DNA from 3 places in the Shewanella sp. S1-58-MNA-CIBAN-0166 genome. Region 2 is predicted to be linked to each of the others. Evidence: predicted binding sites of a transcription regulator. Region 2 holds the regulator's gene; each other region holds the start of a gene.
What was found. Region 2 encodes NrdR, which represses ribonucleotide reductase genes. Its sites were predicted from a motif close to AAACACNANATNTNGTGTTT; they were not measured.

Region 1: a site for NrdR is predicted at 1,766-1,785, ahead of nrdD (anaerobic ribonucleoside-triphosphate reductase). Genes of this name have one in related genera too.
Region 3: a site for NrdR is predicted at 1,866-1,885, ahead of nrdA (class 1a ribonucleoside-diphosphate reductase subunit alpha). Genes of this name have one in related genera too.

What each region holds. Positions count from the first base shown of each region.
Region 1 covers NZ_JBEOPN010000014.1:51,280-54,482, reverse strand. The annotation lists gene nrdD (anaerobic ribonucleoside-triphosphate reductase) at 1-1,750, opposite strand, end outside; gene rssA (patatin-like phospholipase RssA) at 2,435-3,203, opposite strand, start outside.
Region 2 covers NZ_JBEOPN010000004.1:36,389-39,591, forward strand. The annotation lists gene AAEY99_RS04025 (riboflavin synthase) at 1-290, opposite strand, end outside; gene ribD (bifunctional diaminohydroxyphosphoribosylaminopyrimidine deaminase/5-amino-6-(5-phosphoribosylamino)uracil reductase RibD) at 354-1,499, opposite strand; gene nrdR (transcriptional regulator NrdR) at 1,564-2,013, opposite strand; gene glyA (serine hydroxymethyltransferase) at 2,128-3,203, opposite strand, start outside.
Region 3 covers NZ_JBEOPN010000027.1:8,867-12,069, forward strand. The annotation lists gene nrdA (class 1a ribonucleoside-diphosphate reductase subunit alpha) at 1-1,660, opposite strand, end outside; gene AAEY99_RS15750 (HAD family hydrolase) at 2,254-2,916, opposite strand; gene ubiG (bifunctional 2-polyprenyl-6-hydroxyphenol methylase/3-demethylubiquinol 3-O-methyltransferase UbiG) at 3,040-3,203, opposite strand, start outside.

The DNA of each region.
Region 1 (3,203 bases), on a different contig from region 2:
CTTTCTTTTCGACATCTAAGTGAAAACTATTGGTGTAATAGCCTTTGTCGGTCACACCTGCCACTACGCCAAACTGGGTAGTATCAAGCTGACAAAAACGGCTGCATAAATTTTCACTTGGGGTACTGTATAAACTAAAGCCATAACCTGTTTGTTGTTTCCAAGACTCAGTGGCTTGCTTTAAATGACTAATAATGGCGACAGCTTTATCACGTAATTGTGTGTTATCAAACACATGTTCAGCATTGCTATATAAAGCATTAATGGTTTCGTGAAGACCAATAAACCCTAACGAAATTGATGCCCGGCCATTTTTAAAGATTTCGCTCACATCATCATCCGCATTTAGGCGCACACCACAGGCGCCTTCCATATAAAGGATTGGTGCCACTCGTGCTTTGACTCCGGCTAAACGGGCAATACGCGTTTCTAAGGCTTTGCGGGCAATTAACAAACGCTCATCGAGTATTTGATAAAAACGCTGTTCATCTTTACCTGCTTCCAACGCTATACGCGGTAAATTAAGACTGACAACACCTAGATTATTGCGGCCTTCATGGACCAATTGACCATTTTCTTCATAGGCGCCCAAAAATGAGCGACATCCCATTGGGGTTTTAAACGAACCGGTGACTTTCACGACTTGATCATAATTGAGAATATCTGGGTACATGCGCATACTTGAACACGTTAAGGCCATCTTTTTGATATCGTAATTAACATCAGTCGCTTTATGATTCACGCCATCTTTAATGGCAAACACCAATTTTGGAAAGACTGCTGTTTTACGATTTTTACCTAAACCCGCCATACGTACAGTTAACATCGATTGCTGAATTAAACGCGACTCCCACGACACGCCTAAACCAAAACCAAATGTGACAAATGGCGTTTGGCCATTAGCGGTATGCAAGGTATTCACTTCATATTCAAGTGACTGGAATGCGTCATGACACTCTTTTTCGGTTTGCGTCATGGCATAACCTTCTACGTCAGCCACTTGCCATTTTTTAGCGACGCTAAGGTGCTTTTGGTAACTGATTTGCACAAACTCAGCTAACACTTCGTCGATACGGTTAATCGTGGTACCACCATAAATATGGCTCGCGACCTGGGCAATAATTTGCGCCGTAACAGCAGTGGCAGTTGAGATAGACTTAGGCGGTTCTATTTCAGCATTACCCATTTTAAAACCATGCGTTAACATGCCGGCTAAATCAATTAGCATGCAGTTAAACATCGGGAAAAAAGGCGCATAATCTAAGTCGTGATAGTGAATTTCGCCTTTTTCATGGGCGGCTACCACATCTTTTGGCAGTAAATGGGTTTTGGCATAATGCTTGGCCACAATGCCCGCTAATAAGTCTCGCTGGGTCGGGATGACTTTGGCATCTTTATTGGCATTTTCGTTTAAAATCGCACTATCCGATTGCTCAACTAAACCGCGAATAGCACAATTTAATTTACTCTGGGTTTCACGGTGTTTATCTCTATCGTGACGGTACTCAATGTAATGACGCGCCACCGACTTAAACGGGCCCGACATTAATAAATTTTCAACTGCATCTTGTAGTTCGTGAATATCAACTTCGGTCTTCACAGCCATTTGCTGCTCTACCGTCTGCGCTAACTGCTGTGCATATTGATGGTCGGCTATACCTGCAGACTCCATTGCTGCCACAACAGCCTCTTTGATTCGACATCCATCAAACGCAGTTCGGCATCCATCCCTTTTCACTACTACAAGCATACAACCATCCTTTACAAGCACTATATATAGCGCTTTAATACACGCACAACACAAGATAGAGTGTATTAGACACATTTACGCGGAGTAATACCTTGATCCAGATCATAATTGTCGGCAGTACTTAATATTGAAAAAACACTTGCTATCAACGATAGATATTGTAGGAATAGCAACTAATTTTGACAGGCTAATACAAGGGGATAAAATCGACATAATTTAGCGATTTGGGATGCTTTGCTGAATCGATAATCTGATGTGCAAACGCCATAAGGGTTGTATTTGACAACTTAAAATGGTGCTGAATGACGGTATTAAGTCATTGATCGAACCTTAAATGGCTAGATCAACAACATAAATAACGTACCCACTGTATCTAATGACTCGGTAGTTATCGTTAGATAATTGCGGGTAGACCATTGCGGATAGATCATTGCGGGCAAGTCACTACTAGATAACTACTAGATAACTACTAGATAATGACTAAATAACCATGAGTTAACTATGAGATAACCATGAGAGAGTGAATAATCTTATCAACTACATCAGACTGCGCAGGTTAGACAATGCCCTAGTTGAATAACAAACGCGGATTTAATGACAAATACCGATAAAATAGCAAACATTCACTTAGCGGCGGTTAACGGGTGTATTTATCATAAACACACCACTATATCCGATACTGCTTCAACATTTCTTTAAGGTCGCTTCGATTAAATGTTTAATATCACTTACAGCCTGCTCACCTGCTTTAATCGCTTCTTTAGCGCGATGAAACTCCATGGTGCCAATATCACCCACATCAGGTACGATGCAAATATCAGGTGGCTCGCCCATTAGGCGTGAACGTTTATGGCGTTGTTCTAGAATATCCATCGATTGTGACATCACCGCCAGCATACCCGGATGGGATTTTGAACTTCCTAAAGAGAATTTATCGGTTAAGCCATTCATATAATCTTTGCCTTTACCCCATAGGTCCATAAAGCCAGATTCAAGCTCGCGCTTTTCATCAATAGGTTCAGACTTAGTGGCTTTGCGGCTTTTTACTTGCTCTGGGATTAAGTGCATTTGGCCACGACGATGGCCATTTAAATCCACCGCAATAACCACATCAACGCCCATAGAGCGAGCTAATGATACCGGCACAGGATTCACTACCGCACCGTCCACAACCCAGCGATGCCCTTGCTGTACTGGGGGTAAAAAGCCCGGCATTGAACATGAAGCCCTAACCGCATGGCGTAAGTCACCTTCTTTAAACCAAATCTCTTGCCCAGAATATAAATCTGTCGCGACTGCAGCAAAGGGACGATTCAGCTGTTCAATGTTAAGGTCGCCAATACGATTAGCCAATACATCAAATACTTTTTCACCACTGATAAGTCCGCCTTTGCGCCAGCCTAAATCCATTAACCCGAGTACATCCCAACTTGAAAATCCACTCACCCAGGTT
Region 2 (3,203 bases):
TGTCCACCTAATCGAGTGGTTGCCGTAACCGCTTTCTCAAGATTAACCTTTTGACCGACCTGATAACGACTAAAGCCAGTTAAGCCAACGGTTTCAGCTGATATATCAGCCACGTAACCATCACCTAAACGCTCAACAACGGTCAAACACACGCCATTGGTTGCTATACTGTCACCTAGCTTTACGTCGGTTAAATCCAGCTTACCGCTGGCAACTGTTAAGCGGATATCGTTACCTTTGCGATCAATTTTACGTAATGTGCCAAGGGCTTCGATTATTCCTGTAAACATAATACTCACTTTTTGCAGTTAAACTTTGCTGTTGCTCAGGTTTTGGACTGAACAACACGCACATTAATAGGGTTGATTATATCTGAGGATATAACGCTTATCTTGTCCAACGTTGCGTTCATCAATTAATTGCAGTGCCGGCGTTTGCTCCATTGTACTGTAATTAGGTAACTGCAACATATTACGTCCGTGGCTACCTAATAGTTTAGGCGCCTGGTAAAGCACAATATCATCAACGAGCCCTTGGGCGACAAATGCTCCGGCTAAGGTAGCACCGGCTTCAACTAAAACAGAATTAGTATGCTGACCTAAATATGTTAGCAAAGCTAACAATGGGATTCTGCCTGACGAGTCACACGTTAACTGAAGAAATAATACGTGATCTGGAAATGCAGCTTTAGTGCTTTCGGGATAATTACAGCCAGAAACTAGTAAAATAGGACTTTGAATTGAAAATAATTGCTGTATTGGCGTTAATCTTGCGCGACTGTCGAGCACAACCCTTAGAGGTTGGAAGATTTCATCTTTTGTATGGCGAGTGGTTAACTCACCTAACGCCTCATAGCGCACATTAAGGCTTGGGTCATCGACAAGAATGGTTTCAACACCAGTGATTAATGCACAATGGCTAGCGCGGTATTTTTGCACATCAGCTCTTGCTGCACTGCCAGTAATCCACTTCGACACGCCATTAGACAGAGCCGTTTTACCATCTAAACTGGCTGCTATCTTTACCGTTATCCAAGGAAGTCCTGTTTTCATCCGCTTCATAAAACCCAGATTAAGGTCATAGGCTTGTTCGCTGAGCAATCCAACATCAACGTTAATACCAGCCTCACGTAACAGGGTTATACCGCGACCAGACACTTGTGGATTTGCATCGGTCACCGATACCACAACTCTGGCAACTTTGGCATTAATTAAGCCTAAAGCACAAGGTGGTGTGCGGCCATAATGACTGCAAGGTTCAAGAGTGACATACGCCGTGGCACCTTCAGCAGACAAGCCATTATCATGCACCATTTTCAGCGCATTAACTTCGGCATGCCCTTGGCCAGCACGTTGATGATAACCCTCACCAATAATCTTATTCTGATAAACAATGACACAACCAACACAAGGATTTGGCCGAGTGGTATAACGGCCTTTCTCGGCAAGCGCGATGGCACGGCTCATCATTTGGGTGTCAAAGGTGGACCAGTTAGACATGGGAGATAATCTCTTATTGCTTAAATGCCATTAAAACCATTAAAACAGATATTATTAAGCAGCATTACTTTTGCAATTTAGCAATGGCTTCACCAAATTGGGATACATCTTCAAATGCGCGATAAACCGATGCAAAGCGGATATATGCCACTTTATCAAGGCTCATCAACTGTTCCATCATCAGATTACCAATCATTTCAGAATTCACCTCACGCTCACCTGTCGCGCGCAGTGTTGATTTGATTTTAGTCAATGCTTGTTCAATTTCATCAATTGAGACCGGGCGTTTTTCGACCGCACGTAGCATGCCGCCACGCAATTTTTCTTCATCGAATGGTTGTCGAGTGCCGTCACGTTTGATGACTCTAGGCATGACTAATTCTGCGCCTTCAAACGTGGTGAAACGTTCATGACATTCGGTACATTCCCGGCGGCGACGTACTTGGTGACCATCAGCCACTAATCGAGAATCTATAACTTTGGTATCGGTCGCGCTACAAAAAGGGCAATGCATTGAACCTCCTGCAGAAAAAAACAAAATGGCCGCTAACAATTAGCGGCCATTAAAGTTTATCCTATTTGTTGAGCAAGGTTAACCTAAACCTTTTCAACAGGCATCAAGTGACGATTAACCGTATACAGGGAATCGGGCACATAATGCCAACACTTGACCTTTGACTCGTTCAGCCACTTCGGCGTTAGATGCATCATCAAGAATGTCACAAATCCAACCGGTCAATTCTTTCGCTTCTGCTTCTTTAAAACCACGACGAGTAATTGCTGGCGTTCCAATACGAACACCAGAGGTGACAAACGGTGAACGTGGATCATCAGGTACTGAGTTTTTGTTGACGGTAATGTTGGCATTGCCCAATGCAGCATCTGCTTCTTTACCGGTTAAATCACGACCAATTAAATCAACCAACATTAAATGGTTTTCTGTACCGCCAGAAACAATTTTGTAACCGCGAGCTAAAAATACTTCAACCATAGCTTTAGCGTTTTTAACCACTTGCTGTTGATATACTTTAAACTCTGGCTCTAATGCCTCTTTAAATGCAACCGCTTTACCTGCGATTACATGCATTAAAGGGCCACCTTGGCCACCAGGGAATACCGCTGAGTTCAACTTTTTATACAACACTTCATCATCGGCAGCAGAAATAATAATCCCGCCACGTGGACCCGCTAATGTTTTATGAGTTGTTGAGGTAACCACATGTGCATGTGGGACAGGGGTTGGATAAACATCTGCAGCCACTAAGCCTGCAACGTGAGCCATATCAACAAGCAAATAAGCACCAACTTTATCAGCAATCTCACGCATTTTAGCCCAATCGACTATGCCTGAAAATGCCGAAAAACCGCCGATCATCATCTTAGGCTTGTGCTCAATGGCTAAACGCTCCATTTCGTCATAATCAATTTTGCCAGCTTCATCGATACCGTAAGGAATGATGTTGTAAAGCTTGCCTGAAAAATTCACTGGTGAACCATGGGTCAAATGACCACCATGAGCAAGGTTCATCCCTAAAACAGTATCACCCGGTTGTAACAACGCCATAAACACTGCGCTGTTTGCTTGTGAGCCTGAATGAGGCTGTACGTTGGCATAAGTTGCACCAAATAATTCTTTTGCGCGTTCAATAGCCAATGTTTCAACAACATCAACGTATTCGCACCCACCATAATAACGCTTGCCTG
Region 3 (3,203 bases), on a different contig from region 2:
CTTTCAGTAAATAAAACTGAATCGCTTCAAAGGTTTTGTGAGTTAAGTTATTAGCTGAACCGTCTGAATACTTTTTACCGTTTTTAGCTAAATAGTTAGCAAAGTTAATCACCCCAATACCTAAGGTACGACGGTTCATTGAACTCGTTTGCGCGGCTTTAATTGGGTAGTCTTGGTAATCAAGTAAGTTATCTAGCGCACGAACAGCTAAATCAGCTAATGGTTCAAGCTCTGATAAATCTTTAATTGCGCCTAAGTTAAGTGCTGACAAGGTACACAACGCGATTTCACCGTCTGGATCATCGATGTTTTTAAGTGGCTTAGTCGGTAAAGCAATTTCTAAACATAAGTTAGATTGCTTAATTGGCGCAACTTTAGAGTCAAACGGGCTGTGAGTATTACAGTGATCGACGTTTTGAATATAGATACGGCCAGTCGAAGCACGTTCTTGCATCATCAATGAAAACAGTTCAACCGCTTTAATTTGTTTTTTGCGGACATTGCTGTCTTGTTCATACTGAAGGTATAAACGTTCAAACTCAACTTGGTCTTCAAAGAATGCATCGTAAAGACCAGGCACGTCTGATGGGCTGAATAGACTGATATATTCGCCTTTAATCAAACGTTGGTACATTAATTTGTTTAACTGTACACCGTAGTCAAGATGACGTACACGGTTGTCGTCAACACCACGGTTGTTTTTTAGTACTAATAGCGATTCAACTTCTAGATGCCATAAAGGATAGAACAGCGTTGCTGCACCTCCACGTACGCCGCCTTGAGAACAAGACTTCACCGCTGTTTGGAAATACTTATAAAATGGTAAACAACCGGTGTGGAATGCTTCGCCGCCACGAATAGGGCTACCAAGGGCACGAATACGACCCGCATTAATACCAATACCAGCACGTTGGCTAACGTATTTAACGATAGACGATGCAGTCGCATTGATTGAATCTAAGCTGTCATCACACTCAATCAATACACATGAGCTGAACTGACGTGTAGGGGTACGCACACCGGCCATGATTGGTGTCGGTAAAGAAATCTTAAACAGAGACGTCGCGTCATAGAAGTCTTTAATGTACTTCAAACGAATTTCTTTTGGGTAACGGGCAAACAAACATGCTGCGACTAATATGTATAAAAACTGGGCGCTTTCGTACACTTCATGGGTGACACGGTTTTGAACCAGGTATTTACCTTCAAGTTGTTTTACCGCGGCATAAGAGAAGTTCAAATCGCGCCAATGATCGATATAGGTGTCGAGTGTGTCTAATTCTTCACGGCTGTAGTCAGCCATGATATGCATGTCATATTTACCCAGTTCAACTAATTTGGTGACATGGTCATATAACGTTGGTGGTTCAAATTGACCAAACGCTTTTTTACGTAAGTGGAACACCGCTAAGCGGGCAGCCACAAATTGGTAGTCAGGTGACTCTGGAGAGATCAAGTCAGCCGCAGCTTTAATGATCGTTTCATGAATGGCTTCTGTTGGAATGCCATCAAAAAACTGCAGATGAGATCGAAGTTCTACTTCAGATACTGAGACGTTTTTTAATCCCTTGGCTGCCCAAGTGATTACGCGATGAATTTTATCTAAATCGATAGATTCACGTTCGCCACTGCGTTTAGTGACTGTCATATTGCTATTCATTGAAGAGAGGCCTTGGTTCTATATCTAATCATGTGATCTGTTGTTGGATGCAGTGCTGCTTGATTCGATCCGAACCAGTTACAAAACAATTCCATGTTAAAACAATCAACCTGATGTACTCACAACGTGGTAGTTAAACACCAGTACGTTCAGTTAGCCACTACATCCTTTGGAACGTCGTGGAGTAGTGTTTTGATTGTCAGCCACACACAAGATATGGTGTTATTTAAAATCTAAGATACAAGATAGTGAGGTTTGAGGTTTATTGCAAGCCACAATTTCATTAACTTCTTGTGGATAACTTGAGGATAAACGGCAGGGTTAGTGACAACTAACCCTAGAGCCCAAATTCATAAAGAGTTTTTGATAAATGATATTTTTTAATCCATCAAATGATAAAAATTTGATCGCTAAAATAAACAGCGATCAAAAAAAATGGACCGTTTATTGGTTGATCTTTTGTTGGTTTTGATCGGGTAGAAATTGATGACTGTTAACTGTACATTTAAGCTTAATAAGACCCGTTAAACTTCACTCATGCTTTGTTCATTTACCCAAAAATTAACCCGCTAAACCGATGCCGAACACTGTCATTAATCAGTGAAAAACTGTTTAAGTGAGGCTCCGTGTTGAAATTGTTTGCCTGCTGGCCATGTGTCAGGTTTATCTGTCGCAGATAAATAACCCCATAACGCAACGCCGCCTAACATACTGGCATTGTGGGCGGCGACTAAGTCACGTTCAGCGTCACCTAGATATAAGATACTTTGAGGAGCAATGGCAATTTGTTGTGCTGCTAACAGCATTGGTGCGGTATGAGGTTTAGAGTGACGAGTGCTATCACCACTGATCATGGTTTTCAATTTATGAGTTAAACCAAGCTTTTCCACTAATGGCCTGGCAAATCGAGCCGGCTTATTGGTCACTACGCCATAAGGAATCGATTGGGCATCAAATAAGGATAATAGTTCGGGTAAGCCAGCGAATAAACGGCTGTTGTCACCATTGATACGGGCATAATGCTGAAGTAGTGCTTGCTGGATGGTAATTTGTACTTGTTCATCGGCATCTGGAATGGCCGTTTTAACTAAATATAAGCTGCCATGTGATGCCGCATGGCGCATCAAGTCAAGCGGTTGGACGTTAAAACCGGCTTCATCCAAGCTGAGATTCAATGCCTGTACTAAATCTGGTGCGGTATCGGCTAAGGTACCGTCTAAATCGAACAGCACTCCTTTTATATCTTGTTTATGCAAGGGCTAGCTCCTAACGAGAGAAAATAACAATAGACAGTGCAAGCCCTTTATAGCGTTATTGGCACAACATAACGCTATTGTGGTGCATTCACATTGAAATGTTGAAAAGAATCACCTGGATGATTAATCAATTTTTTGAGTGGCTATCATATAATTTACATCGACACTTTTAGTGTACTTAAACACACCCGACAATGGATTGTAGGTAATTCCCAGCGCATCTTTACACAATAAGTCGGTGTTATCGACCAATGCCATCAGTTCCGATGGGCGAATAAACTTGCTGT